One region of the Yersinia kristensenii genome, then DNA from elsewhere that is predicted to be linked to it. Evidence: predicted binding sites of a transcription regulator. Region 1 holds the regulator's gene; each other region holds the start of a gene.

Region 1 (10,118 bases):
TGCAGCCGACTGAGTTGATTATTTGCCAGATAAACTAAATGGTCGAGGGTCAAACCTTGTGCAAATTTGCGGAATTTATCACCTTCTTTGGAGCCAATTAAATGATTGAGATAGCTCCAGTCATCATATTGTTGCTGGCTATGTTCAATTTGCTCAAACAGCGCATGTTGGTTGCTACGGCGAACTGTGTCGCTTTCTAACTGATTGCGTAATTCACCTTGCCGTAATGTATTGGCTTTTAGTTGGGTGAGTAATTGCTCAGACTGTTGTTGTAATACAGCCAGTTCAGATGTTTGGCTGACCCCAACTGGGCAGGATTGTATTAGTTGTGCCATTGCTTCACTGGCTTGCTGCTGGCGGATGTGCGCCTGCTGTTGCCGCTCGCTCAATTGTTGTTTCAATTGCTGCAAACGTTGCCTTTCCTCTTCACTCAACAGCGCGGCGGTTAAGGTAGCCTCATCGTCGAATTCACTGCTTGCCAGTGCTTGTTGCAATTCAGTTTGAGCAGTAGCCGCGCGCTGCTGATATTGGCATTGCTGCTGTTCCAGGCCAGCGAGCTCACCAGAGAGTAAATTAAGTTGAGATTGCGCTTGTTGCAGGGCTTGTGCTGCATTTTGCTGTGCTAGCTCAGCTTGTTGCTGTTGTTGACGTAATAACTGACGTACCTCACTTACATTGCCGTCACCAAACAGCGCGAGGCGTTGTTGCTTTTGTTGTTGTAACAGGGCTTCAGTTTGTTGATGTTGTTGAGTTAGCAGAGATAACTGTTCCCCGCATTCTTGTAAATGACGGTGTTCATTTTCAATCTGCGTTTCCAGTGTTTTTTGCCCCAGCGCCAACTGTTGTTGTTCTTGCTGATATTGGTGCCAGCGCTGATTCTCTTCTTCCCGTGATGCCAGCCAACTTTGTTGCTGATCTGCTTCAGGTAGGGAGAGTGATAGCTCAGCCAGAGCATGGCTAACGTCTTGACGCATTTTTGCTAACTCAGCCTGTTGGTGCTGATGTTGTGCCAGTGACTTTTGCTGAGATTCTTGCGCATCTTGCTGACGTTGAAAGATTAATGCCAATTGCTGCTGATGTTTTTGTTGCTGTTGTTCTGCTTGAGTCAGAATATCTTTGGTCTGTTGATATTGCTGATTCAGCCGTTCATATTCCGCCAGTTTTAGCTGACAACTTTGCTCTGATTGTTCCTGTTGCTCCAGCCAGATTGTTAAGGCCGCAGGTTCATTTAAAGCAAATGTCAGCTCCAATGGCTGGGTCAGTGTTTGCCATTGCTGTTGGTAATCGATCAACTGCTGATTGCTGTGTTGTAACTCTTGTTCCAGATGTTTGAGCTGTTGTAGCAGGCTTTGAGTCTGGGCATTTAGTTCGGAACCCTCAGTTGATAGCCGCTCAACTTGTAGGCGCTGTTCCTCTACACGGATAGCTGTCTCTGAGGGCTTTACTGCCTGATACTCCGTAATGGCCGGGTGATCCAATGCACCACAGAGCGGGCATGCTTCTCCCGGTTGCAATTTGGCTCTTTCTGCTTCTAAGCGGACTATTTGTTTTTCGCGTTCCAGCAAAGTTTCCAGCGTCGTCAGATGTTGTTTTTGTTGTTTATATAACTGACGTTTTTCGGCCAACTGTTGTTCGAGCAGGATGAGCTGCTGTTGCTGGCTCGCTGCTTGCTGTTGCTGTTTATCATGCAGCGCCTGAATTTGCTGCACCAATGGCGATAATGCTGCTAATTGTTGCCGCACAGGCCGTTGTTGCTGGAGCATGAAGAGTTGTTGGCGTAGCTGCGCCGAGGGATGCTGTTGTTCAAGTGCGGTCAATTGTTGCTGAATGCTGCCTGTCTGTGATTGGGCTTGTACTAATGCCGTTTGCTGCTGTTTATCTTGTTTATTCAGCGTGTCTATTTGCTGTTGTAAGGCCGTGAGTAACGTCACTTGTTGCTGTCGCTGCTGCTCACTGTCAACTGCTTGTTGTTGCTGTATTTGTAATTGACGGAACTGCTCACGCCATAAAGGCAGATTCTTTTCCCAGTGCTGATGGTGGGCATACTGATGGGTGTATTCAGTCAGTTGTTGCAGGCGCTGTTGGGTTTGCTTTAACTGTTGCTCGTTCAGCTCAAGCTGTTGTCTACCTTGCCGTTCTTTACTTTGTAACTGTTGTAATTGCGTGCCAAGCAGCATTAATGAGTGTTGCTGCTGAGCAATAAGATTATCCAGCGGAATGATTTTTTGCTCGATCAGTATTTCTTGTTCATGCTGCTCAGCTGCTTGTTGTTGGCGAGCAAGATTGGCTTGCTCCAGCGCCCGAGCCAGTGGCGTGAGTTGCGTTTGAAGTTGTTGCTGTTGCCCCGCCAGTGTAGTGATGCGCAGTTGTATTTGCTGCAAATCCTGTAGGCTGCGCGAGCGCTCATGTAATAGAGGGCGCAGCTTTTCTGCGGGCTCACTGCGGGCTAATTGTTGCAATTCAGGCTGTGCCTGGTGATATTCTTGCTCAATAAGCTTCTGTTGCTGTTGATATTCCAGTACATTTTTTTGCTGCTGCTGCCAACTGGCGAGCCAATTTATTTGGTTTTGATTTACCCGCTGTTCTGCGGAAAGCTGCTTTTCTTGTCCTTCGAGTGAGTTTAATTGTTCTGCCAGAGCTAAACGCTGCTCTTCATTTAGCAACTCAATACCATTAGCGCGTTGGTGCAATACATCTAGCGCAGTCTTAGCCAGTTTATGTTGTTCAAAGACATATTCAGAGAGCCGCCCGTAGATGTCAGTACCGGTTAACTCTTCCAGTAATTCAGCGCGGTCATTGGCATCGGCATTGAGGAAAGCAGCAAATTGCCCCTGTGACAGCATCATGGATTTGGTAAAACGGCCAAAATCCAGCCCGGTGATTGCCGCCACCATATCGAGTTTATCGCGTACTTTATCGGCCAGGATTTTGCCATTTTCGCACAGTGCTAATTCAACTTTAGGAGCTTGCAAATTCCCTTCCGGGCTATTTTTAGCGCGCCGCTGGCTCCAGAATGCCCGATAACGCGTGCCTTTTACTTCAAATTCAACTTCAGCTAGCGACTCTGCAGTATGGCGGGTCATCAGTTCATTTTGACTAGGTGTGACAGTCAAACGCGGAGTCTGGTGGTACAGCGCGAGACAAATAGCATCGAGCAGGGTGGTTTTACCTGCCCCTGTAGGGCCGGTGATAGCGAATAAACCATTGCTGGCAAAGGGTTCAGCAGTGAAATCAATCTTCCATTCGCCCTGTAGAGAATTAATGTTTTTTAGACGCAGGCTTAAAATTCTCATGCTGGTCTCTCCTCTGCGGCATCTTTATCTTGCGAGATGTCCTCAACTACCTGATTGAACATTTGGCGCATACGTTGTTGGCGGGGTTCGGCTAAATCTGCTTCTAGTGCTAACCGGCGTTCAAATACATCAGTGACACTCAGCTCATTGAGTGTTTCTTTTTCTTGCCGCTCAATGCTGTTATTGCGCTGTTCTTTACTGCGCCTCAATAACACCACTTCTACCGGAAGCTCTGCGGCTAGTGCCTGAATTCGTTTTTGAATATCAGTGAGATAGTCTTGTGTGGCAACTTCAATATCCAGCCATACCGGTAAGCCTTGATGGTCGGCAAACTCAGCCAACTGTTGCTCTATTTGCGCTAAATCGCCTTTGATTAACTGCATCGGCTGAAATTGTGGGATGAATAGCGGGGTCACTGAGACTAATGCTTGCTGGGCAAACTCCACTAAATAAACACTTTTCTCTTTACTTAACTCATCAAAACTCAAGGCGATTGGCGAGCCGCTATAGCGAATATGCTCGGTTTTAGCAACTTGCTGTGCGCGGTGAATATGGCCCAGAGCAATATAATCTGCCGGGGGAAAAGCTTGGGCTGGGAACGCATCTAATGTGCCGATGTAAATATCACGAACCGAGTCCGAGGTGGTGACCCCCACGGTGGTTAAATGTCCGGTGGCAATAATTGGTAAGGGCAGCCCTAACTCAGCGCGCAGCTCAACGGCTCGCTGATAGAGCGCTTGATAGTGAGCAGCAATTGCTTCTTGTAATGCCAGTTGCTTTTGCCCACCGGATTCTCCGGCCTGACTAGTGACTAAATCGCGTGGGCGCAAAAAGGGAATCGCGCACAGCAAGGCCGCAGGTTGCTCCTGACGGTTTTTCAAAATAATAACTTGTTGGGCTAAATCATTACCAGCACAGGCAATCACCGTGGTATTCAAATAAGAAAGCAAACCCCGAGATTCATTCAGCGTTGATACTGAATCATGATTCCCCCCCAGAACAATTAACTGGCAGTTTGTCGGCTGGAGTTCGACCACGAAGCGGTTATACAACTCACGGGCATAGCTGGGTGGGGAACCGGTATCAAAAATATCACCGGCTATAATCAGCGCATCTACCTGATTTTCTTTGATCTGTTCAATGAGCCAGTGCAGAAAGGCTTGATGTTCAGCCGCACGGCTTTTGGTGAAGAAATGCTGGCCTAAGTGCCAATCAGAGGTATGAATAATGCGCATAAATCTCCCGCTAGGGCAGGTGGTATTCCAAAGATAATGGCGCTGATTATAAACACTGCCCGCCGGATGTCGCGGCTAAAAAAAGAGTGTGAGTGAAATCTCCGAGACGCTTCGCAAACTTGAGTGCTGCATTTTGCAATTATCATGAAATTTATCACTATGCTTATTGCTTGCAAGAGCGCGATGTTTTTCATAAAAATGTCACAAAACTGACGCATAATGGCTCCCGAAATCAAATAGTGACCACTAACTTACTGGCAGGGTTGATGATGGCAAGACGCATACTGGTAGTGGAAGATGAAGCCCCAATCCGTGAGATGGTGTGCTTTGTGTTGGAACAAAATGGCTACCAACCGTTAGAAGCCGAGGATTATGACAGCGCAGTAACCCGTTTATCAGAGCCTTACCCTGATTTAGTGTTGTTGGATTGGATGTTACCGGGGGGCTCGGGGATTCAGTTTATTAAGCATATGAAACGCGAAGCTCTGACCCGGGATATCCCGGTGATGATGCTGACCGCCCGTGGTGAAGAGGAAGACAGAGTTCGCGGTTTAGAGGTGGGTGCTGATGATTATATTACTAAGCCTTTTTCACCCAAAGAACTGGTGGCGCGTATTAAAGCAGTCATGCGCCGGATATCGCCAATGGCAGTGGAAGAAGTGATTGAAATGCAAGGACTGAGTCTTGATCCCTCTTCACATCGGGTGATGTCCAATGAGCAAGCGCTGGATATGGGGCCGACCGAATTTAAATTATTGCATTTCTTTATGACCCATCCAGAGCGAGTTTATAGCCGTGAACAGTTGCTTAATTATGTCTGGGGCACTAACGTTTATGTAGAAGATCGCACCGTTGATGTGCATATTCGTCGGCTACGCAAGGCACTTGAAACTGATGGCCATGACAGAATGGTACAAACTGTCCGGGGAACCGGGTACCGCTTCTCAACGCGCTACTGAGTTTTCAGTGCCGGAGAATTCGTTGTGTTAGAACGTTTATCATGGAAAACGCTGGCTTTAGAGCTGGCTCTTTTTTGTTTGCCTGCATTACTGTTAGGTGCCTTTATCGGGTACCTTCCTTGGTTATTGCTAGTCTCAGTAGTTGCCGCGCTGGTGTGGAATTTTTATAACCAACTCAAATTATCTCACTGGCTGTGGTTGGACCGCAGCATGACTCCGCCGTCAGGGCGTTGGAGCTGGGAACCTTTATTTTATGGCTTATATCAGATGCAACTGCGAAATCGGCGGCGTCGGCGAGAATTGGCCTTACTTATCAAACGGTTCCGCAGTGGCGCAGAATCTTTACCCGATGCTGTGGTGATGACCACCATTGACGGTAACATTTTCTGGTGCAACGGTTTGGCTCAGCAATTGCTGGGGTTCCGCTGGCCGGAGGATAATGGACAGCATATTCTTAACTTATTGCGCTATCCCGAATTCAGCCAGTATTTGCAGCAGCAAGAGTTTTCCCGCCCACTGACCCTGCAACTCAATAATGGCTATTATGTTGAGTTCCGCGTCATGCCTTATTCAGAAGGGCAATTATTGATGGTCGCCCGTGATGTTACCCAGATGCGTCAGTTGGAAGGGGCTCGGCGCAATTTCTTTGCCAATGTCAGCCACGAGCTGCGCACCCCCCTGACGGTGTTACAGGGATATCTGGAAATGATGCACGACCAAGAATTGGCGGGGCCATTACGGGATAAAGCGCTGGGAACGATGCAGGAACAGACCAAGAGAATGGATGGGCTGGTCAAGCAATTATTGACGTTGTCGCGAATTGAAGCGGCTCCTAATGTAGATATGAATGAACAAGTTGATATTCCTCGGATGCTCAAGATATTACAGCATGAGGTGCAAGCGCTGAGTGGTGGGCGTCATGAAATTACTTTCCGGGTTAATGATCAACTGAAAGTATTTGGTAACGAAGACCAACTGCGCAGTGCTGTTTCTAATCTGGTCTATAACGCGGTCAATCACACGCCTGATGGCACTAAAATTGAGGTGTGTTGGCAGAAAACTGCGCAAGGGGCACAGTTTCAGGTCAGTGACAATGGGCCGGGAATTGGCCCTGAGCATGTGCCGCGCCTGACTGAGCGCTTCTACCGGGTGGATAAGGCCCGCTCAAGGCAAACGGGGGGGAGTGGATTGGGGCTGGCAATTGTAAAACATGCTCTGAGCCACCATGACGCGCGTTTGGATGTCATGAGTGAAATCGGCTTGGGGACGAGATTTATTTTTACCTTGCCGAATCGATTGATTGTTCCGACGGTTTTAACCGAGAATGCAGTCAAATCCTAAGACTGCATGGACACTAAGCTGATGAGATGGGGAAAACTGGCGCTGCTGCATGCCCTGCTCGGGTTTAGCTACGGCGTTTTAGCGCAATCTGTAGCGGTTTCACCTGCTACAGAGGTTCAATCGCCAAAGCCACATACTCTGTCCGGTAATCTTTCCAGTGTCGGTTCAGACACCTTAGCGAACTTGATGTCTTTATGGGCTGATGATTTTAATCATCATTACCCCGGCGTTAATTTGCAAATACAGGCGGCAGGTTCTTCTACTGCTCCTGCAGCATTGGCGGCAGGGGCAACTCAACTCGGCCCAATGAGCCGGCCAATGAAAGCAGCCGAAATCACTGCATTCACTCAGCGTTATGGCTATCCACCACTGGCTGTTCCCGTGGCAGTGGATGCTTTAGTGGTTTTTGTCCATCGCGATAATCCACTGAATAAAATCACTTTATCTCAGCTTGATGCTGTTTTTTCGCAAAATCGCCTGTGTGGAGCATCCCATCCGATCCAGCGCTTTGGCGAACTGGGCTTGAAAGGGCCATGGGCGGCTCGCGCTTTGCAACGCTATAGCCGAAACTCAGCTTCAGGTACCTATGGTTTCTTCAAGCAGCGAGTGCTATGTGATGGTGATTTTACAAATAATATCAATGAATTACCTGGTTCTGCTTCCGTGGTGCAAGCTGTCGCCGGTTCATTAAATGGCATGGGTTATGCCAGTATTGGTTTTCGCAACAGTGGTGTTAAACCCTTGTTATTGTCGGCGGATGGCCAGGATTATGTGATGCCGACCGCCGAGAATGTCAAAGATGGCCGCTATCCCTTATCGCGCTACCTGTATATTTATATCAATAAAGCTCCCGGCCAGCCGCTAGAACCGCTGACTGCCGCCTTTCTTGAGCGCGTTTTATCGCCAGAAGGGCAACAGCGCGTGACTCATGACGGCTATTTACCCTTACCGCCAGATGTCCTGAATCAGACGCGAAAAGAGTTAGGTTTCGCCTATTAAGTTGGTTGGGGGAGTTCGAGAGTATCTGCCGTAAATTGTTAATAGTTGGATATAAATGATACAAATCATATGGTGTGTATTTCTCTAAAACTGGCACGATTAACTGGTTTGTGGAGATTGTATGGATGAAGACTCTGCTTTTGTGATCCTGACTTGCCTTTCTCCGCTATAAACGTTCTACTTACCGCCGTTGTTGGCCTATTCCATCTGCAAATAACTCCAAAAACACTGCATACTGACGAAATAGATTGCTTATTAACCGCCGGAGTTTGCGTTTATCAGAGCTTTGTATCGTTTCGATCATGTAGGAAAGACCACAACTCAAGGACTTTTTCTTTTGATCATTTAACTAGGCAACACACATCACTATGAGTCATCGTTTATCATCTAAAGATATTATTGCATTAGGTTTTATGACCTTTGCCTTATTTGTTGGAGCTGGCAACATCATCTTCCCGCCGATGGTTGGTTTACAGTCGGGTGAACATGTGTGGTGGGCAGCAGTGGGCTTTTTGATTACCGCTGTTGGATTACCGGTCATTACCGTCATCGCGCTGGCTCGAGTTGGTGGGGGGATTGATGCTCTGAGTTCTCCCATTGGCCGCAGTGCCGGTCTGGTGCTGGCGACTGTCTGCTATCTGGCCGTTGGCCCTCTGTTTGCTATCCCTCGTACCACAACAGTTTCTTTCGAAGTAGGCATTGCGCCTTTAACGGGTGATGGCCCGCTGCCACTGTTTATTTACAGTGTGGTTTACTTCGCGTTGGTTATCGGGATTTCCTTGTACCCTGGGCGTTTGCTCGATACGGTCGGGCATATCTTGGCCCCAATGAAGATTCTGGCGTTGGCTCTTTTAGGTCTTGCCGCTTTGATTTGGCCCGCAGGCCCGTTGATTCCGGCGACGGATGCTTATCAGAATGCCGCGTTTTCTTCGGGTTTCGTTAATGGTTATCTGACCATGGATACCTTGGGCGCTTTGGTGTTCGGTATCGTCATCGTCAATGCTGCCAAATCTCGTGGGGTGGTTTCTGCAGGATTACTGACGCGCTATACCATTTGGGCGGGTTTGATTGCCGGTATTGGTCTGACGTTGGTCTACCTGAGCTTGTTTAAGCTGGGTTCAAGCAGCGGTGCTTTGGTACCTGATGCCCAAAATGGGGCGGTGGTATTGCATGCCTATGTTCAGCACACCTTTGGTGGTTTGGGCAGCGTGTTCCTGGCTGCATTGATTTTCATCGCTTGTATGGTGACCGCCGTGGGCCTGACCTGCGCCTGTGCTGAATTCTTTGCTCAGTACTTGCCGCTGTCATATCGCACACTGGTGTTTATCCTCGGTATCTTCTCGATGATGGTATCGAATCTGGGGCTGAGCCATTTGATTCAGATCTCAATTCCAGTGTTAACAGCAATTTACCCACCATGCATTGTGTTAGTGCTGATGAGTTTCACTTTGCGTTGGTGGAACCATGCCTCACGTATTGTCGCTCCGGTGATGTTGATAAGCTTACTGTTTGGTATCCTTGATGCGGTAAAAGCCTCGACTTTTGCCTATTTCCTGCCGGAGTGGACTCAGAACCTGCCATTAGCTGAGCAAGGTCTGGCGTGGTTATCACCATCCCTACTGGTATTCGTCGTCATAGGGTTGTACGATCGCCTGTGCTGTCGCCAGGAAGTTGCTGCCAAGCAATAACTGCACAGTTATCGAATATTTTTAGCCACGGCTCATCCCCGTGGCTTTTTGCTGAAAAAAGACGGGATAAAGTTCATGGAATTACCAGTCAAAAATAAGCTGAAACGCGGCCTGACGACACGCCACATCCGCTTTATGGCATTGGGGTCAGCAATAGGTACCGGCTTATTCTATGGTTCGGCTGATGCGATAAGAATGGCGGGGCCGAGTGTATTATTGGCATACCTGATTGGTGGCGTGGTGGCATTTATCATCATGCGCGCCCTGGGCGAGATGTCAGTCAATAACCCGCAGGCCAGTTCTTTCTCACGTTATGCACAAGATTACCTTGGGCCAATGGCGGGCTATATCACCGGCTGGACTTATTGCTTTGAAATTCTGATTGTGGCTATTGCTGATGTGACCGCGTTCGGTATCTATATGGGGGTCTGGTTCCCGGATGTACCGCATTGGATATGGGTGCTGAGTGTTGTCCTCATCATTGGTGCCGTCAATATGATGAGTGTTAAGGTGTTCGGCGAGCTGGAGTTCTGGTTCTCATTCTTCAAAGTTGCCACCATCATCATCATGATTCTGGCCGGTATTGGTATCATTGTTTGGGGT
Region 2 (10,118 bases), 910 kb from region 1:
ATTGGCGCATTGACCCGAATACTGAACAACGAGTCGGTCCAGTGCTCAATGTGAGTAATTTTGCCACTAACCCATTCAGCCATAATTCTGACTCCCTTTATTCAAATACTTATCGAAGTAGTCCTAAAGTGCTGGCGGTATTTTAGGGGATCTTAATAGAAAATATTATCGATTAAATGTTATCTCATGACGCCATGAGCGCTACGGTGTTATTCGAGAGCGGGAAAGACACATCTGGACAGTTAACTTTACGGGAATGGTGTTTTTATCTGCCAGTTAGCCATTTTGCAATATGTCGTGCTGGCTCGCTAAAAAATATGAATTTGTTAGCTTATGCATCAATAGTGAGGTGTGTCACACAATACCGCGTTTAACGGCCAAGTTGATGTGGCATGAAGTCCAGCTAACAACTAACTAAGATTATGAGAAAAATAGAGAATTTACACCTGTTGGTGATGTTGATTCTGCTGGTGGCCGTCGGTCAAATGGCACAAACCATTTATGTCCCTGTTATCGCGGATATCGCCCGCGATTTATCAGTGCGTACCGGTGCGGTGCAGCGCGTGATGGCGGCCTATCTGCTGACTTATGGCTTCTCGCAACTGATTTATGGCCCATTGTCTGATCGCATTGGGCGTCGCCCCGTCATTCTGGCGGGCATGATGATATTCATGTTGGGCGCATTGGGGGCCTGGCTGGCCAATAGCTTGCCCCTACTGGTCGCGGCCAGTGCTTTGCAGGGCATGGGGACGGGAGTTGCGGGGGTGATGGCGCGAACTATGCCGCGGGATTTATATGCGGGCACAGCACTGCGTTACGCTAATAGCATGTTAAATATGGGGATTTTGGTCAGCCCCCTCCTGGCTCCGGTTATCGGTGGGGTGCTGGGCAGTCTGTTTGGCTGGCGCGCAAGCTACGCTTTTCTGCTCTTTTTATGTAGCGGGGTGGCATTTTGCATATTCCGTTGGTTACCGGAGACTCGCCCGCAACAAACCGAAAAACGGCGAATGCTCGCCAGTTTCCGCTTATTGTTATCTGACCGCGCTTTTAGCTGTTATTTGGTGATGTTGATTGGTGCATTGGCGGGTATTGCGGTGTTTGAGGCCAGTGCGGGCGTATTGATGGGCGGCGTGCTGGGGCTGAGCGGGGTGACGGTTAGCATTTTATTTATCCTGCCGATTCCAGCGGCATTCTTTGGCGCGTGGTATGCCGGCCGTGACAGTAAAACTTTCCATAACCTGATGTGGCACTCGGTGATCAGCTGTCTGTTGGCTGGCTTGATGATGTGGATACCCGGCTGGTTTGGCATTATGAATATTTGGACGCTGGTGATACCGGCTGCGCTGTTCTTTTTTGGTGCCGGGATGTTGTTCCCGCTAGCTACCACCGGGGCGATGGAGCCTTTCCCTTATCTGGCCGGTGCGGCGGGGGCATTGGTTGGCGGGCTACAGAATGTCGGGTCAGGCCTGGTGACTTGGTTATCAGCCATGCTGCCACAAACAGGACAATTCAGCTTGGGGCTGTTGATGTTTGCCATGGCGGTGTTGATTTTGTTGTGCTGGTGGCCGCTATCTCACCGGATGCAACCGCAAGAACACCGTGTTTAACCGCTAAAAGATGATAAATCTTTTGTGAGCGAAGGGGCTAACGTACCTAGGGGCGCTCCGGTGACTGGCGTCGCTACGACCCCAACGGCACGCTTCCCCTTCGTTTAATCTTATCAGCCGGCAATATTTTTATTTTTTGCTAAAGAATTGGTGAGCCGAGTTACAGTAAGAACTCATGCAATGCCGGGTCTTTGCGATCAAGGAAATGAGTCGAGCGGATACGGCGGATAGTGCGGGATTTACCGCGAATCAGCAGTGTCTCGGTGGTCGCCATGTTTCCTTTGCGATAAATGCCTTCCAGCAAGTCACCTTTGGTAATCCCAGTGGCTGAGAAAATCACATTATCATTACGGGCCATATCACCCAATAACAGCACTTTACCGGCTTCGATGCCCATTGATTTGCAGCGCGCCAGTTCTTGTTCGCCGATGCGGCGGTTGTCTTGGTTATCACCTTTGACTTGATGGCGCGGTAATAAACGGCCTTGCATATCGCCGTCCAATGCGCGGATCACCGCCGCAGAAATTACCCCTTCCGGCGCGCCGCCGATGCAGTACATCACATCCACATCACTTTCTGGCATACAGGTTAAAATAGAGGCCGCGACGTCGCCATCGGGAATAGCAAACACTTTGACCCCAAGTTGCTGCATTTCGGCGATAATACCGTCATGGCGCGGTTTGGCTAGCGTGATAACAGTTAAGTCAGTCAGCGGTTTATTCAACTTGATGGCAACATTGCGCAAGTTGAGTTCCAGCGGCAGGTTTAGGTCGATTGCTCCTTTAGCTCCGGGCCCAACTACCAGTTTTTCCATATACATATCAGGCGCATGTAAAAATGTGCCTTTATCTCCCACCGCCAGCACGGCCAGTGCATTGGCCTGACCCATTGCCGTCATGCGGGTACCTTCAATAGGGTCAACGGCGATATCAACTGCATCGCCTTGGCCAGTACCGACGTGCTCACCAATAAACAACATCGGGGCTTCATCGATTTCACCTTCGCCGATAACAATTTGCCCATCAATATTGACCTGATTGAGCATAATACGCATGGCCCGAACAGCAGCGCCGTCGGCAGCATTTTTATCGCCCCGACCCAGCCACTTATAGCCTGCCAGCGCAGCAGCTTCAGTGACACGAGAAAACTCGATGGCTAATTCACGTTTCATGGTTAGACCTGTATCCCCGTCATACTTCAAGCTGCATATGTGTTGGGCTCATGATTCGGCCCATCCTTGGGCCTCGTCTTTCCGAGGCCGCTGCAAGCAGTGTTCACAACTGCTCCCGACAGATTTGTCACCCCAATGACTTACTTAATGTAAGCTCCTGGCGCTTCTCTCGTTTGCCGCTTTCCTGCAACTCGAACTATTTAGGGTAATAGAAGAAGAATGTAAGCGGGAATTCTATCATCTTTGTGGCGTGAAGCCGTAGGGTGTCTTTGGGTGTGATGAGATTTTTCACAATAAAAAACGCGCCGTCGGGGGATGATGGCGCGTTATAGATAGCTTAAAACAGACTCGATTTTACCGGCGGGCCGTTATTCTTCGTGATCTTCCCAAGCTTGAGCACGGGCCACCGCTTTCTTCCAGCCTTTATAGCGGAAGTCACGCTCGGTGGTTTCGATCCCTGGACGGAATTCGCGCTCGATAGTTGCTTTACTTTTCACTTCATCCAAATCATTCCAGAAGCCCGTCGCCAGACCTGCGAGGAATGCGGCACCCAGCGCCGTGCTTTCACGCACTGCCGGACGCTCAACACGCGTGCCCAGAATGTCGGCTTGGAATTGCATCAGGAAGTTGTTTGCGACCGCCCCGCCATCAACACGCAGTGACTTCAGGCGCGCACCGGAATCCGCTTGCATAGCATCCAGTACATCACGAGTTTGATAAGCAATGGATTCGAGAGTTGCACGGATAATATGGTTACTGTTGACACCACGGGTCAGACCGAAAATCGCACCACGGGCATACGGGTCCCAATAAGGAGCTCCTAACCCAGTGAAAGCAGGCACCACATACACGCCGTTGCTGTCTTTTACTTTGGTGGCGAAATACTCGGAGTCGGTGGCATCGCTGATCAGTTTCAGCTCGTCACGCAGCCATTGGATGGATGCGCCGCCAATAAATACCGCGCCTTCCAGCGCATAGTTGACTTCGCCGCGTGGGCCGCAGGCAATGGTGGTCAGTAAGCCATGGTTGGATTGAACCGCTTCTGTGCCGGTGTTCATCAGCAGGAAGCAGCCTGTTCCGTAAGTATTTTTGGCCATGCCCGGTTGGACACAAAGCTGGCCGAACAGCGCGGCTTGTTGGTCACCGGCGATACCGGCAATAGGGATACGCGTCCCGCCTTTGCCCCCAATGTTGGTCTGGCCGTAAATTTCTGAGGATGGGCGAACTTCTGGCAGCATGGCGCGCGGGATATTCAGCGCTTTCAACATGCGTTCGTCCCACTCTTTGGTGCGAATATTAAACATCATGGTACGTGATGCGTTGGTGTAATCCGTGACGTGTACACGGCCTTGTGTCATGTTCCACACCAGCCAGGTGTCTACGGTACCAAACAGCAACTCGCCGCGCTCAGCACGGTCACGAGCGCCTTCTACGTTATCCAGGATCCACTTCACTTTGGTGCCGGAGAAGTAAGGGTCAACCACCAGCCCGGTATTGTGGCGAATGTACTCTTCCAGCCCCTCTTTTTTCAGTTTCTCGCAGATTTCAGCGGTACGGCGGCATTGCCAAACAATGGCGTTATACACCGGTTTGCCAGTGGCCTTGTCCCAAACAATGGTGGTTTCACGTTGGTTGGTAATACCGATACCGGCGATTTCGTCAGAACTGATGCCGGCTTTGGCGAGTACTTCAACCAAGGTGGAGCTTTGTGTGGCCCAGATTTCCATTGGGTCATGCTCAACCCACCCCGCTTTCGGGTAGATTTGGGTAAATTCACGCTGAGAAACACTCACGATATTGGCATCGTGGTCCAGCACCACTGCTCTGGAGCTGGTGGTACCCTGATCAAGCGCGACAATGTATTTCTTTTGAGTAGTATTTTCAGTTGTCATAGTTAGCCTACTTTTTAAGTGACAGTATCTAATATTTACGCTTTGCGTTCTGTGGTCGTAACCGTGGTTTCTTCATCATCAATGGCACACACATCGCATGGCAAATGGCGACCAATCAGAGCACGATAACCGAATGCACCCACCAATGCGCCGACGATTGGCCCGAAGATAGGGACTAAGAAGTAAGGAATATCACGCCCACCAGTGAAGGCGATTTCGCCCCAACCTGCAAAATAAGCGAATAGTTTTGGACCAAAGTCACGCGCTGGGTTTAATGCGAACCCGGTCAGTGGCCCCATTGAGCCGCCGATAACGGCAATCAAAATACCAATCAGCAGTGGTGCCAGTGGGCCGCGTGGAATACCGTTACCGTCGTCAGTCAGCGCCAAGATAAGACACATCAAAATAGCGGTTATGACGGTTTCAACCAAGAAAGCCTGGAAAACAGAAATGTGTGGATTTGGATAAGTAGAGAAAATACCGGCCAGATTCAGGCTTTCCACACTGCCGCGTGCTATCTGATGAGTTTGTTCAAAATCGATGAACAGATTGTAGTAGAGGCCGAACACTAAGGCCGCAGCACAAAATGCACCGGCAATCTGTGCCAAAATGTAGGGAATAACTTTACTGCGATCAAAGCAGGCAAATAGCCATAAGGCGATAGTCACTGCTGGATTAAGGTGAGCACCTGAAATTGCTGCTGTGAGATAAATAGCCATGGCAACACCCAGGCCCCAAATGATACTAATTTCCCACTGCCCAAAACTGGCCCCTGCCAATTTTAATGCAGCGACACAGCCCACACCAAAAAAGATAAGTAGAGCAGTACCGAGAAACTCCGCGATACATTGGCCCTTCAAGGTCGAACTAGCGGTTTGGCTCATAGTAGATGTCCTAGAGACAGAGATTTATAGGGTATTTCTTATTTTTGCCCTCCGGAGTACGGAGGGGGTGATGTAAATTTATCGTTAACGAGCACAAACGAGAAATAGCGAAATCGAAATGTGTGTGGTGTGTCATAAAAATGAGCGATTTCGCGTTATTTGCGGATGTTAAGGGACTTTGAAAGTGTGATCAGACCAGTGCTTTCTTTCCCAGTTGTTAAAGCTGTGTATAACTTAGCAGGATAGGTCGTAGGGATTTTTCGGTTTTTGCTGATGTTTTTTCGGTATTCACTGATAGTTTTTCGGTATTCACTGATAGTTACTGACACGAAATTGCTACAGAGTGTGGTTTGTACCGGTATGGCGCTAGACAGGGGGAGACTGGCTACATACAATCGCTCTACAAGGGCATCGCCTAAGACTATCGTTTTTATCATATTGCGTCACCTGTGTGATGGGACGCCTAAAACATAGCGCTTGTTATAGTTGTTCGATGGATATATAGCGCGATAAGTATTCACAGCAGTTTCATTTGCCGATAGTGACTGCGGTTTACGCGGTAACTGAAGTGAGAAATGATAACTGCGACCAAAAGATGTACGCCTTGCGACTCATAAGGGGACCGAAGAATGTCATTTGAAGTATTTGAGAAATTGGAAGTTAAAGTTCAGCAGGCGATTGATACCATCACTTTGTTACAGATGGAAATTGAAGAGCTGAAAGAGAAGAATAACACCTTGTCCCAAGAAGTTCAGGAAGCGGCAGGTGGCCGTGAAGCGCTAGTGCGCGAAAATGAGCAATTGAAACAAGAACAGCATGTTTGGCAGGATCGTCTGCGTGCTCTGTTGGGAAAGATGGAAGAAGTCTGAGTGCCAGTGGGCTTAAAGCATCAACAATATATTGCTGAAAGCCGCTAGTTACGCAGCTTCTTCGAGTACGAAAGGCAACAAGGGCGATATTGATATCGCCCTTTCTATACCGGTCTTCCTGCAACTCGAATTATTCAGGGTATAGTCGATAAACCAGAGAGATATTATTCAATATCCAAAGGTTCTTCTGACAAGATGATCCCGGTGTTGTCGGCGTACAAGTGGTCACCGGAGAAGAATGTCACACCGCCAAAGTTAACGCGGATATCACTCTCACCAATCCCTTCATCTGCAGCACCGACTGGAATCGCTGCCATCGCCTGGATACCAATATCCAATTCCGCCAAATCATCTACCTGGCGCACGGCACCATAAACAACAATACCTTCCCACTCATTTTTTAATGCTAAATCAGCAAGTTCGGCGTTGATTAATGCACGGCGTACTGAGCCACCGCCATCGACAACTAACACACGGCCAAGACCATTTTCTTCCAGTAGGTCAAACAACAAGCCGTTATCTTCGAAACATTTTACAGTAGTAATCTTGCCACCAAATGAAGTGCGTCCGCCAAAATTGGAGAACAGGGGTTCTACCACATTGACCTCTTCATGATAGATGTCACAGAGTTCGGAAGTATCATATTTCATAGGATTAACGTCTGGTTGCGGCTGGGATGTTAAGTATATCCCTTTCTGGCCGCTGTTGGCAAAATCATCAATTGTTAAATTTCTCCGGGCAGGGTTATCAACTGTTGCCCGGAGAAAGAAATCGGAGGGGTTAACTGAGCACCAGGCCGATAGCAAACAGAATATTGGTCAGCAACGCAGCTTTGACCATATGCTCGAGCATAGGGCGCATACCCGCTGCGGTGGGTTCACGCAGCACAAATAGCGCGTGCTTGACCAGCAAGGGAACCGCCAGAATAAAGAGCCAACCCGCCCAATTATGCAGATACAGAATATTGAATAATGCCAGACAGAAGATAGCTGCCGCGATCAGCAGGGCATGATAATAACGAGCAACCACCGGGCCTAAACGCACTGCCAGTGTGTTTTTGCCATTGGCTCTATCATTTTCGATATCACGCAAATTATTAATATTTAAAACGGCTGTCGCCAGTAAACCACAGGCGGTGGCGGGTAGCATAACGATACTGTCAAAGTGCCCGGCTTGAAGATAGTAAGTCCCGGCGACACTCAGCCAGCCGAAGAAAACCAACACTGAAATATCACCCAACCCCATATAACCATAGGGTTTGCTACCCACAGTGTAGGTAATTGCAGCTACAATGGCCATCAGCCCCAGCAGTAAAAAACCTAAAATGTCGCTGGGTTTTTCGCAGGCCACGGCAATGAGCGCGATACCCGAAATGACGGTCAGGCTAACAGTGATTATCAGCGCAACCTTCATTTGCTGACGCGTAATCATCCCTTTTTGCATGCCGCGCAATGGCCCGATACGTTCTTCGGTATCACTGCCCTTGATAGCATCGCCATAATCATTGGCGAGATTGGACAAAATTTGCAGTAGGCCAGCGGTTAATAAGGCGAGCAAGGCGACAGCGGGCTTAAAACTATCGAGCCAGACAGCCAACGCTGAACCGGTAACGATAGAGGCAAAGGCCAGTGGCAGTGTTCTTGGCCGCAGGCTTTCCAGCCAAGCCTGGGTCTGGCTGGTATTAGTTGATAGGCTCATTTTCTGCTTCATTTTATAGGAGTCTGGTCCGCCCATATCGGCGAGTTAATAAAAATAAGAGTGGGAGGCATCGCCTCCCACTCAATATTAATTTGGCGAACTATTTTATCCAGCAAAGGCTTATAAAGCGAATTATAGGATAAAACGACTCAAATCTTCATCAGCTACCAGTTCATCCAGATGTTTACCCACATATGCCGCGTCAATAGTGATGGACTGACCATTACTTTCGCTTGCGTCATAAGAGATATCTTCCATCAGACGTTCCAACACGGTATGCAAGCGACGTGCGCCAATATTCTCGGTGCGCTCATTAACCTGCCATGCCGCTTCCGCGATTTTGCGAATACCTTCACGGGTAAACTCAACCGTCACCCCTTCAGTTGCCATCAGTGCTTTGTACTGTTCAGTCAACGAAGCACTCGGCTCAGTCAAGATGCGCTCAAAATCATCGGTGGTCAGCGCCTGCAATTCTACACGGATTGGCAAGCGACCTTGCAATTCCGGGATAAGATCGGATGGGCTGGAGACCTGGAATGCACCGGAGGCAATAAACAGGATATGGTCTGTTTTCACCATGCCGTGTTTGGTTGATACAGTGCAGCCTTCAACTAATGGCAGCAAGTCACGCTGTACCCCCTCACGGGACACATCCGGGCCTGAAGTCTGGCCACGTTTACAGATTTTATCGATTTCGTCGATGAACACGATGCCGTGTTGCTCAACCGCATCAATCGCCTGCTGTTTCAGCTCTTCCGGATTGACTAACTTCGCGCCTTCTTCCTCAATCAGCAGTTTAAATGCTTCTTTGATTTTGATTTTACGCGGTTTTTGTTTCTGACCAGCAATGTTCTGGAACATCGATTGCAGCTGGTTAGTCATCTCTTCCATACCCGGAGGAGCCATAATTTCAACACCGACCGGTGATGCTGCCAGATCGATTTCAATCTCTTTGTCGTCAAGTTGACCTTCGCGCAGCTTTTTGCGGAAAGCCTGACGAGTCGCGGATGGCTCTTGGGTTTCGTCCGGTTGGCCCCAGTTATTCTTGGCCGGTGGGATCAGCACATCCAGAATACGTTCTTCGGCTAATTCTTCCGCCCGATAACGCATTTTCTCAATGGATTGATGACGAACCATTTTCACTGCTGCATCGGTTAGATCGCGGATAATAGAATCCACTTCTTTACCAACATAGCCAACTTCGGTGAACTTGGTGGCTTCTACTTTGATAAACGGCGCGTTGGCTAATTTTGCCAGGCGGCGGGCAATTTCTGTTTTACCCACACCGGTCGGGCCGATCATCAGAATATTTTTAGGAGTAACTTCGTGGCGCAGCTCTTCGTTAAGCTGCATCCGACGCCAGCGGTTACGCAGGGCAATGGCCACTGCACGTTTAGCTTTATCTTGGCCGATGATATAGCTATCAAGTTCGCTGACAATCTCGCGGGGAGTCATTTCAGACATGTCACTCTATCCTTACGCTTTATGTGTTGATAACGTTTCGTACGTTAATTCTTCAATGGTTTGGAAGCGGTTGGTGTAGATACAAATATCCCCCGCAATGCTCAGTGATTTTTCCACGATATCCCGCGCACCCAATTCAGTATTTTCTAGCAGTGCGCGCGCGGCAGACTGGGCATAAGGCCCGCCGGAACCGATAGCAATCAGGTCATCTTCAGGCTGAACCACATCGCCATTACCGGTGATGATGAGTGATGCGGTTTTATCCGCGACAGCCAACAGCGCCTCGAGTTTGCGTAACATGCGGTCAGTGCGCCAATCTTTGGCTAATTCAACCGCCGCTTTAGTCAGGTGGCCCTGGTGCATCTCCAGTTTTCGCTCAAATAGCTCAAATAGCGTAAAGGCGTCGGCAGTACCGCCAGCAAAACCTGCAATGACGTTATCGTGATAAAGGCGGCGTACTTTCTTGGCGTTGCCTTTCATTACGGTATTGCCCAGAGTGACCTGGCCATCACCACCGATAACTACATGACCAT
Region 3 (10,118 bases), 320 kb from region 1:
GATCATAACGATCTAGTTTTATTGAGGTCATCAACTCCTGACCGATTCCCCCCGCCCCCACCAACCCCAAAATGGTCGATTGGCGAAAATTAATCTCCAGCCGCATAAAGCTATAGGAAAGAAATACGGGTTTGACTTGCGGCCAAAGCGCAAAACGCATTCGTTGTAATTTGCCGGCACCACAAGCAGCAAGGCCGCGAACAGGTTTATCCGATGCTGTTTCCAATGACTCGTAAAACAACTTAGTTAAGCTGCCAATAGTGTGTAATGCCAACGCCAAAAAACCGGGAATAGCCCCAATGCCAAAGGCCATGACGAACATCACCGCCCATGCCAATTCTGGCATTGTGCGTAAAAAGGCAACAAAGGTGCGAATAGATAATCTCAACCACGCTGGACTTTGAGTATTATTCGCCGCTAAAAAAGCAAAAATAATAGCAACCATAACTGACAAAATTGTCGAAGCCACCGCCAGTTGTAGAGTTTCCCAAATTAGCGGTAACTGAATTGGTAGACGATAGCCCCAATAAGCCAAGGAACCTTCCGTATGACCATCTGCAAACAATTTATGCCAATGGAGTACGGGAATAGTTTCAACGAGATAATCAAAAAAATGCGGAATAGAAATAAAGATAGTATGTAAATTAAACTCAGCAATATTTCCCGCACCAAGATAGATAATTGCCAGCATCAATGACCAAATCAACGTTTCACGTTTTTGTTTAGCGCGAACCTTTTGATAGTAATAGTTAAAGTCTGTATTCAAAATTAGCTACCACCTAAAAATGATAGCCCCGGCAAACCAGAGCTATCATATTTTATCCGCAGGACCGACTTAACGGTCACCTTTGGTTAATTCGCGCTTCATATCAATAATAGTTTGATACTCGCTGAGCGATGTTTCACCAATATGCTGTTTGCCACCCATCGCTTTGATGAAACAACCATGATCTTCTTTATCCAGTTTTTTAACCGCAGCCACTAACTGCGCTTTAAACTCAGGGGGTAATGCACCGCGAACTAAAATCGGACCATTAGGAATAAGGGGAGATTCCCAGATAATACGGATCTGTTTCATTAAATCCGGGTGGTCCATACGAATCATGCGGGTAAATGCGCCGCTGGTATATCCAGTATTGTAGTCACCGATCATCGATGCCCAAGTAACTGCACCGTCAAATTGGCCATTAATGACTCCAAGAATATCTTGCTCATGTCCGCCAGAGAATGTCACGCTAGAAAAGAAATTGTTATATTTGTTATCTGGTGTCCCACCTAATTTCTGTTTAAATATTTGATTAGGGATCAAGAAACCAGAGGTTGAATCTGGGTCTGCAAAGCCAAAAGCTTTACCCTTTAAGTCTTCAATTTTCTGGTAAGGACTATCTGCTTTTACAACGACGACAGAGTGATAGCCGCGAGATTGGTCAGTATCATCAATAGCAATACCTACAATATCAACAGCTTTAGGATCTTTGATATAAACAGAGGCAAAAGAGGAAGGAGACATACTTAATACCAGGTCAATCTTTCCACCTAATAAACCTTGAATAACGCCTGAGTAATCAGATGCATTATGCAAATTTGTTTTAACATTTAATTCCTTATCTAAGAACTCCTTAACACATACATTATCGCCAATTTGCTGTGTTGCATTCTGCCCGCCAAGAATACCCAGATTAATTTCTTTTGGTGCATCCACTGCAGTGGCATTAAATACCATAAAACTTGCCACTAATGAGGTAAGACAAAGTACTTTTTTCATTAAAATAACCTATTCTGATAAAGGGATAAGTGGGAGTTAATGCAAAAGCTCAGGTGATTCATCACTATATATATCCTGAATAATGGTGTCATTTAGCATAGAGGGATGACCGTCAAAAATAATTCGTCCATGAGCAATACCAATAACTCTGGTACAATAATCTTTCACTAAATTGACAGAGTGTAAATTAACAACCACCGCAATATCATTTTCACTTATTTTCTGTAATGTATTCATAATACGAGTCGTATTCTTAGGATCCAAAGAAGCGACGGGTTCATCAGCCAATAATATTTTGGGGTTTTGCATCATGGCACGGCAAATAGCAACACGCTGCATTTGTCCACCCGAAAGGTTTTCTGCGCGTTGCAAAGCATGCGGCAGCATATTAAGCCACTGTAATAATTCGATAGCTCTGGCGCGATCCTGATCCGCAAATATCTTAAAAAATGATTTTAGTGTGGAGGTGTAACTGAGACGGCCTAATAAAACGTTAGTCATCACATCAAGACGCGGAACCAAACAGAAATCTTGAAAAATCATGCCACATTGAGCTCGCCATTTACGCATCTGCTTTGTTGTCAGGGCTGCAATATTTTGTGTTTCGCCGTTGTCATGGTAATTAATAATTTCACCAGCACTACTGGGAATAGTGCCATTTAAAACATGTAGTAATGTAGATTTACCGGCACCAGAACGGCCAATTATTGCGACAAATTCACCCGCATGAATCTCAAAATTAATATTATCCAAAACTCGATGTTGTGACTTATACGCCTTAACCAAACCTTTAACAGAAAGTACCTTTTTACGCGATTCTAACACCACAGCTGGATAATCAGCCACAGTGAGCTTACGCAATGCCTGGCCCATGTCATGTTTCTCAGATTGCCTGTAGTCATGTGCTATTAACTAATATTTCTATTGCATATTGATGATGGTTTTATGAGAGAAAGGTGACAAAATTTAGCCACCTTTCTTATATTCTTGATGAGAGAAAATTTTCTTGTTTAATGCTTATTTAGTCAAAAATGATTATTTAAAATCACTATAATAAGCACCTGAAAAGTTGCTAACTTCTTAATTTTCGATAGACAAGCAGCACAACCAGTGAACCAATAACTGCCACCACAAAGCTACCAAGGTTAAATCCATCAACCTTACCCATCCCAAAGAAAGTACTAATATAGCCACCAACCAGCGCCCCTACCACACCGAGGATTATAGTCATAATAAAACCACCGCCATCCTCTCCTGGCATAATCCATTTAGCTAAAATCCCAGCGATAAGACCAAAAATAATCCAAGATAGTATGCCCATAAGTACCTCCATAAAATTAATTTTCACTGATAGCTGACTTGCCTATCTCACTCATTACAAACTCAACATAGCGGCCTTAAACCGCTATCGTCATTATTAAGTTAAGACCCGAATAACAAAATCTGCAAACCAGATTAGTCATGTTCAGTTGAAATTAAATAATGGGTTCTCGAGGTGAAAAAATATGATTAACCCCCTGTTGCTGCAGTTTTTTCAGTAAATCATACCCACCATTCGGTACACTATGGGCAAATTTTCTTTCGCTGGCAAAAATGGGGCTGGCCCAATATATATTAACCGGGTCTTCTTGCTGGAGGGGTAATATTAGGCTATCTGCATTAGCATAAAGCTTTGATGACAAGACATAACCCTCATACCCCTGAGGAGCAACTTTTGACTCCAATGTGTGCCCCTCCCCTAGCCAAGTTATTTTACTCCAAGGTACATGAGCAAAACCTGCCAACGCGCTAGCCATATAGATAGCGTTGTCCTCATTAACAAATTGGCTATCAATCGCTATAGCCATTTCGAAACGCCGGTATTTAGCCGCATCATCATTGAATAATATTTCAACCCATGGCTGAGGACGAATACTGACCCCCAACGTCAGAAAGTAATATATTCCCTCTTTTTCGTGCTGGGAGATAGCCATAGGCGGCCACTTGCCTTGATCGATGGCATAATATTTAACCGATGGGCCAAAGTGTTGTTCATAGCACTGAATATATTCAGCTTGTAATGCAGGCCATGGATTCCCTTCCTCCTGCTGCCAGACCCGCCAAAATTGGCGGGTATTTTGTGCATGGGTATATTGGGTATTAGTGGAAGCTGACCCTAGAGGTAATGTTAGCGGGTTATCTTTAATGCAACTGGCAGAATAACAAACAGAGTGATCAATATATAAACTCCAACCGGGAATAATCGCCAGTAATTGCCCCTGATACCACAATGCTGCGCCGTCATCACTTTCTGACCAGATGATCGAAATAAACTGTGCATCAAGTTCAGCCTCACCAGCCACATTACGGCAAAATTCTGCCGCCAAACACGGAGCCAGTCCTTGTTCAAGGGCGGCATTATCAGCCGATATTGGAGCTGCGACCAAATTTCTCACCCAGCAGGCGCGAACGGGGAAACGTTCTTCAAACGCCTCTTGCGGATAAATATAGAAGTACACTACCCGCTGGTCTTGTTGCACCACGGCTACTAATGTCTGGTTTTCATTACTGACTTCGGCCAGTACCTCAGATTCTTTCATATCGCCTCAACTCTATCGGCAAAGGATTTCAGGCTAAACACGCTGTATTGCATGCCGTAAAATAAGTCTATTAGCGGGGGAAACATAATCTTATGCCAATAATTCTATACTGAATAATATAAAAAGGGACCGTAAAAACTCAGTGATAGTGTAAAACGACTTATCCCTTTAAATCATCGGCAAAAGTCTCAAAAATTATCAGTATCAACATGAATATCTAGACACATGTTTTTATAATTGATTCAATATGTTCCTATAGAAACAGACTCTAACGAAGAAGTATGGCCTAAAGATTAATTGCCAATAGTTGATAGTCTACCGTCTGTTTTCACGCTAAAATACAAACATTATTTCTCGCAGAATTGAAGGCTGATATGGCATATATACCGAAGAACTATGCACGTCTCGAAAGTGGGTATAGGGAGAAAGCATTGAAGATTTTTCCGTGGGTTTGCGGTAAGTGCTCACGAGAATTTGTTTATTCCAACCTGCGAGAACTAACCGTTCACCATATTGACCATGACCATAGTAATAACCCAGAAGATGGCAGCAATTGGGAGATGTTATGTCTTTTTTGTCATGACCATGAACACTCTAAATATACCGAGGCAGACCTTTATGGCTCGACTGTGATTGCCGGGGATGATGCCCAGAATGATCAGGGTATTGCTACCCACAATCCATTCGCCAACTTGAAGTCTTTGATGAAAAAATAAGCCTATTTGGCCGTGATACACAGAGCGGCCAATACTTTATAATGGCAAATCGCACAATAGTTAGAAGCCGAGCAACTGCCGGTATGAGCGATTCTCTTGTTGTTCTACTAATAATCCTAATCCATTAGCTAACTCTCGGCATTCTGCCTTAAGATTATCAAGGGCAGTAAAATCATCAGTCATGATGGCTATCTCAGCAAAATCACCCAACTCCGCCAAGCTATCAACCGTGACGTGAAACTTCCCAATAAAATAGATACTACGTTGTTTTTCTAGTGTAAAAGCGGGTTGATACCCTAATGTTGACAACATGCTCTTCACTTTATCAATATCTTCAATATTGCTCGCTTCACAGCGTTCCGTACCCGGCCCCTTAACTATCCATAAACGAATACCTGATGGATTCATTTCGCGTAAAAGCATACTGATCTGTTTAGCGGCTAAATCACCGCTATTCACTTCCAAATAGATATCTTTTTCATGATTATTGACAGTAAATGGCACTGCTTTATACATTGTTAACTGTTCATGTAATTGGTTGATGTTCGATACTTTGAACTTCAACTCAACTTCATATTTACCCACAAAATGCTCACTCATAAAATACCTTATTAATCAGCGTAGTTCCGGTATCCGATCCTATACCTCATCACGTCATGATCAAAACTCTTATCAAGATATTAAACGGCGAGCCCATCACAATTTTCTGTCTTATCCTCTCAATTAATCATTAGAGTTAATAATGTTTAAAACACAGTGATTCGAAGACTGGATGCTTTTTAAGCGATAATAATGCGAGTGAGTTCACAAAACACACGTTTTATCAGGAAAGCATGCAGCCCCTCATGTTTACTTCATTGCACCAAAATAATGTTCCATATCGGACTGAACGCAAGTGTGAAGCCCGACGCTATAAAAAGTAAATGCCACTACAGGGAGCCGCACGAATGAATCACTCTTATGATAAAAAAACGCAAACTTTACTGACCCAATTACAGCATATCGTAGGTGCGCGCTACTTATTGACTGGTGAGCGACAAACTGAACGCTATCGTTCGGGTTTTAGGTCAGGGGCTGGTTCTGCCCTCGCTGTAGTGTTCCCTTCTACGTTATTACAGCAATGGCAGTTGCTACAAGCCTGTGTTGCAGCCGATACTATCGTTATAATGCAAGCAGCTAATACAGGGCTAACAGAGGGGTCAACCCCTAGTGGTGATGATTACGATCGGCCCATTGTTATATTAAATACATTGCGGCTTAATCAAATTCAGCTACTCAATGATGGCAAACAAGTTATTGGCTTTCCTGGTAGTACATTGAATCAACTGGAAAAACGCTTAAAACCTTATGATAGAGAGCCCCATTCAGTCATTGGTTCTTCTTGTATTGGTGCTTCTGTTATCGGTGGTATTTGCAATAATTCAGGTGGTTCATTGGTTCAAAGAGGCCCTGCCTACACAGAAATGGCGTTATTTGCACAAATTGATGCACAAGGTGAGTTGCAATTAATTAACCACTTAGGAATTCATTTAGGCGATACACCAGAAGAGATTTTACAATGCTTGGAACGGGGTAAATACCCTGTCAGTGATATTGATCAGGGCACTCAACAAGCATCCGATCATGAATATGCAACGCGAGTGAGAGATATTGATTCGTCAACGCCTTCTCGTTTTAATGCCGACCCACGACGACTCTTTGAGGCCTCTGGATGTGCGGGCAAACTAGCTGTATTTGCCGTTCGGTTGGACACATTCCCCAGAGACAAGCAGCAGCAAGTTTTCTATATTGGTACCAATCAAACTCAGGTCTTAACTGATCTACGGCGCGCTATTTTACGTGACTTCAAGTATTTACCTGTTGCTGGCGAATATATGCATCGCGATATTTTTGATATTGCAGAAGTGTATGGCAAAGATACATTTGTCATGATCAACAACATGGGCACCAATAACATGCCACGTTTTTTCACCTTAAAAGGTAAAATTGATGCCCGCCTTAATAAGGTTCCCTTTCTAATAGATCATTTAACTGACCGTATTATGCAAGGTTTCAGCCAGGTACTCCCCAGCCATTTACCTAAACGCCTTAAGAGTTATCGTAGTAAATATGAGCATCATTTGATGCTCAAAATGTCAGGTGAAGGGATAACTGAAGCACAGCAATTTTTAAAAGATTTTTTTACTACGGCGGAAGGTAATTTTATTACCTGTACTGCTGATGAAGGCAAAAAAGCTTTTTTACATCGCTTTGCCGCGGCAGGAGCCGCTGTTCGTTATCACGCAATCCATGCCGATAAAGTAGAAGATATTCTGGCGTTGGATATTGCCTTGCCGCGTAATGAGGAACAATGGTTTGAGACGTTACCGCCCGAAATAGATCAATGTTTGGTCGCCAAACTCTACTATGGTCATTTTTTGTGCCACGTTTTCCATCAGGATTATATCGTGAAGAAAGGGGTCGATACCCACGCCCTAAAACAAAAAATGTTGGCGCTTCTGAATAACAAAGGGGCAGAATACCCAGCCGAACATAATGTCGGGCACCTCTACATAGCCAAACCGGCATTGAAAGCGTTTTATCAGCAGATAGACCCTACCAATAGTTTTAATCCGGGGATTGGTAAAACCTCGAAACTTAAATACTGGCAGACAAAATAACTGTGTTGAGGACGGATATCTGGCAAATTAAAATAACTTAAGCATTATCCGAATTCCTGCAACATATCGTATGAATTCTGCCAGACAAACTATAGTCATAGTCTGACACCCACGAAAGTTGGTATGACTATCACATGTTAGTTTTTTATACGAAATCTGGGAGAACGAATGAAAATAATACTGTGGATTATCGCAATCATTTTTATTGTCGGTTTACTGACCATTACTGGTGTATTTAAACTTATTTTTTAATTATTATCAGTATGTTGAGAGAAATTAGTTAAATGCTATAGGCAGAGTTGCAGGCTGGTTGCAAACTCTGCCTTTCAATAACTATCACTGTATTTATTCAGTCACCTGAGCTAAACGCCCTTGAGCATCTTTTTGTTGACGATAACTTTTTGCAGCTCCAGGAATAGGGGCAGCCTTGCCGGTTTCCATCCAACTGCGCAGGCGGTTTGCATCCGCAAAATGGGTATATTTGCCAAAAGCATCCAAAACAACTAATGCAACAGGGCGATTACCAATAACAGTACGCATTGCCAGACAATGCCCGGCCTGATTAGTAAAACCGGTTTTAGTCAGCTGAATATTCCATTTGTCGTTATAAACCAAATGGTTAGTATTACGGAAAGGCAATGTGTAATTGGGGTCACGGAACGTAGCCATTTTCTCGGTAGTGGTACTTAATTGACCAATCAGTGGGTATTGTTTGGTTGCTATCAATAATTTAGTAAGGTCACGTGCCGTCGACACATTATTAATCGACAAACCTGTTGGTTCGACATAGCGCGTATTCGTCATTCCTAGCGATTTAGCCTTTGCATTCATTGCTTTAATAAAGGCGTTATATCCACCGGGATAATGATGGGCCAAACTGGCTGCTGCACGGTTTTCCGACGACATGAGCGCCAGCAACAACATATCTTTGCGGCTAATTTCACTGTTTACTCTAACCCGAGAAAATACCCCTTTCATTTCTTTGGTTTGATGGATATCAACCGAAATAATCTCATCAAGCGGCAACTTGGCATCTAATACCACCATTGCTGTCATCAGTTTGGTGATTGAAGCAATCGGCACAACTTCATCTGCATTGTTAGCATAAATGACTTTATTTGTTTGCAAATCAACCACCATCGCGCTCCCCGAAGCCAATTCAAGAGGGGCCTTTCCTTTAACTTCATTGCCTCCGCCACTCGCTATCGCGGTAGGGACACCACTAATAGAGGTAGATAAAAGCAAGAAACTTAATAGTGCAGAACGGATTTTCACATGCATGTTAGTCAGCTTAAAAAGGTTGTCTGGAGACATTATGGTTGATCCGGCGCATTATAAATTACAGTAATGCCCTGCGCACCACACATTCTTAAAATGATTGTTACAAAGATTAAAGCTGCCTAATCACTGCTCAACAGTAAACATTTCCGAAGGAAAACAAAGCTAAAGTTATGATAATGACTATTTTAAATGATAGTTTTGTTTATAAAACAATCAACATGCTACGGTAGACTGGCTTCTGCTGTAAACATTCAATTTTAGTAAATCTATCACCGGTCATTTTAATTAATCAAAATAATCTCAACGGTGCCTCAATAATGAAAAAAAAACATGTCTCAGGTTAAATACCACCCTATACTTGCCAACATAAATTTTTAGATAAATCTAATTTTTAGGTGTTTATATGGGAACAACAATTTTTGGTATTCTCTTCGGAGTATTTTTAATCGCTGCAGGCCTTGCTGACATTCATGATGAAAACTTGGCATCTTTGACATTTTGGGTTGATGCGTTGCTGATTTTTGTTGGGGCAGTCTTCCTATTGGGCATTGCTAAATTTATCGGCCGCAAGAAAAAGTAACATCCGATTTTTTATCAAAAAAGGCGCTAAAGCGCCTTTTATTTCCGTTTACCTTACGCCAAATCTGTCATCACCCGTTGAGCAATTTCAAAGTAAATAATCAGACCGGTGCCATCAATAAAGGTCGCAATAAAGGGGGCAGACACCACCGCAGGATCGATGGACAAGCGCTTTAATACCATCGGAATAATAGAAGAAATAATGGCGCTCCATACTGTAATCGCAACAACAGTTAAGCTCACCACGATAGTGACTTCCATTCCTACCCCAAGGAACCAAGCGCGGATCCAGGCAGCTAAACCAATAGTCGCTGCTACCATTAGAGATGTAGAAACCTCTTTACGCAATACTGCGCCTATATTGCGTAAACTAACTTCACCTAATGCCATCGCTCGTACTAAAGTGGAGGTAATTTGTGTTCCACTGTTCCCACCCGTACCGATTAATAATGGAATAAAAAATGCCAGGGCAATAGCGGCTTCAAGTTGTTCTTCAAACGCTTTTAATACTGTGCCAGTATAAGCCTCTGCGACAAAT

The links. Region 1 encodes PhoB, which activates phosphate uptake and scavenging genes when phosphate is short. Its sites were predicted from a motif close to CTGTCATAAAACTGNCNNAT; they were not measured.
Region 2: a site for PhoB is predicted at 5,684-5,703, ahead of DX162_RS07425 (MIP/aquaporin family protein). Genes of this name have one in related genera too.
Region 3: a site for PhoB is predicted at 2,698-2,717, ahead of phnC (phosphonate ABC transporter ATP-binding protein). Genes of this name have one in related genera too.

Annotation. Positions count from the first base shown of each region.
Region 1 covers NZ_UHIY01000001.1:2,502,676-2,512,793, forward strand. Annotated here, with positions in the region: gene DX162_RS11385 (AAA family ATPase) at 1-3,293, opposite strand, end outside; gene sbcD (exonuclease subunit SbcD) at 3,290-4,528, opposite strand; gene phoB (phosphate response regulator transcription factor PhoB) at 4,798-5,487, shown strand; gene phoR (phosphate regulon sensor histidine kinase PhoR) at 5,512-6,828, shown strand; gene DX162_RS11405 (PstS family phosphate ABC transporter substrate-binding protein) at 6,850-7,827, shown strand; gene brnQ (branched-chain amino acid transport system II carrier protein) at 8,196-9,515, shown strand; gene proY (proline-specific permease ProY) at 9,591-10,118, shown strand, end outside.
Region 2 covers NZ_UHIY01000001.1:1,592,611-1,602,728, forward strand. Annotated here, with positions in the region: gene fpr (ferredoxin--NADP(+) reductase) at 1-83, opposite strand, end outside; gene emrD (multidrug efflux MFS transporter EmrD) at 423-1,607, shown strand; gene glpX (class II fructose-bisphosphatase) at 1,768-2,778, opposite strand; gene glpK (glycerol kinase GlpK) at 3,147-4,670, opposite strand; gene DX162_RS07425 (MIP/aquaporin family protein) at 4,706-5,554, opposite strand; gene zapB (septal ring assembly protein ZapB) at 6,184-6,423, shown strand; gene rraA (ribonuclease E activity regulator RraA) at 6,588-7,073, opposite strand; gene DX162_RS07445 (1,4-dihydroxy-2-naphthoate polyprenyltransferase) at 7,204-8,121, opposite strand; gene hslU (HslU--HslV peptidase ATPase subunit) at 8,254-9,585, opposite strand; gene hslV (ATP-dependent protease subunit HslV) at 9,598-10,118, opposite strand, start outside.
Region 3 covers NZ_UHIY01000001.1:2,821,087-2,831,204, reverse strand. Annotated here, with positions in the region: gene phnE (phosphonate ABC transporter, permease protein PhnE) at 1-766, opposite strand, end outside; gene phnD (phosphonate ABC transporter substrate-binding protein) at 836-1,765, opposite strand; gene phnC (phosphonate ABC transporter ATP-binding protein) at 1,802-2,638, opposite strand; gene DX162_RS12900 (GlsB/YeaQ/YmgE family stress response membrane protein) at 2,838-3,086, opposite strand; gene DX162_RS12895 (suppressor of fused domain protein) at 3,241-4,344, opposite strand; gene yajD (HNH nuclease YajD) at 4,719-5,060, shown strand; gene cyaB (class IV adenylate cyclase) at 5,121-5,660, opposite strand; gene dld (D-lactate dehydrogenase) at 6,008-7,720, shown strand; gene DX162_RS23030 (small membrane protein YohP) at 7,889-7,972, shown strand; gene pbpG (D-alanyl-D-alanine endopeptidase) at 8,066-9,001, opposite strand; gene DX162_RS12870 (hypothetical protein) at 9,405-9,581, shown strand; gene DX162_RS12865 (magnesium transporter) at 9,635-10,118, opposite strand, start outside.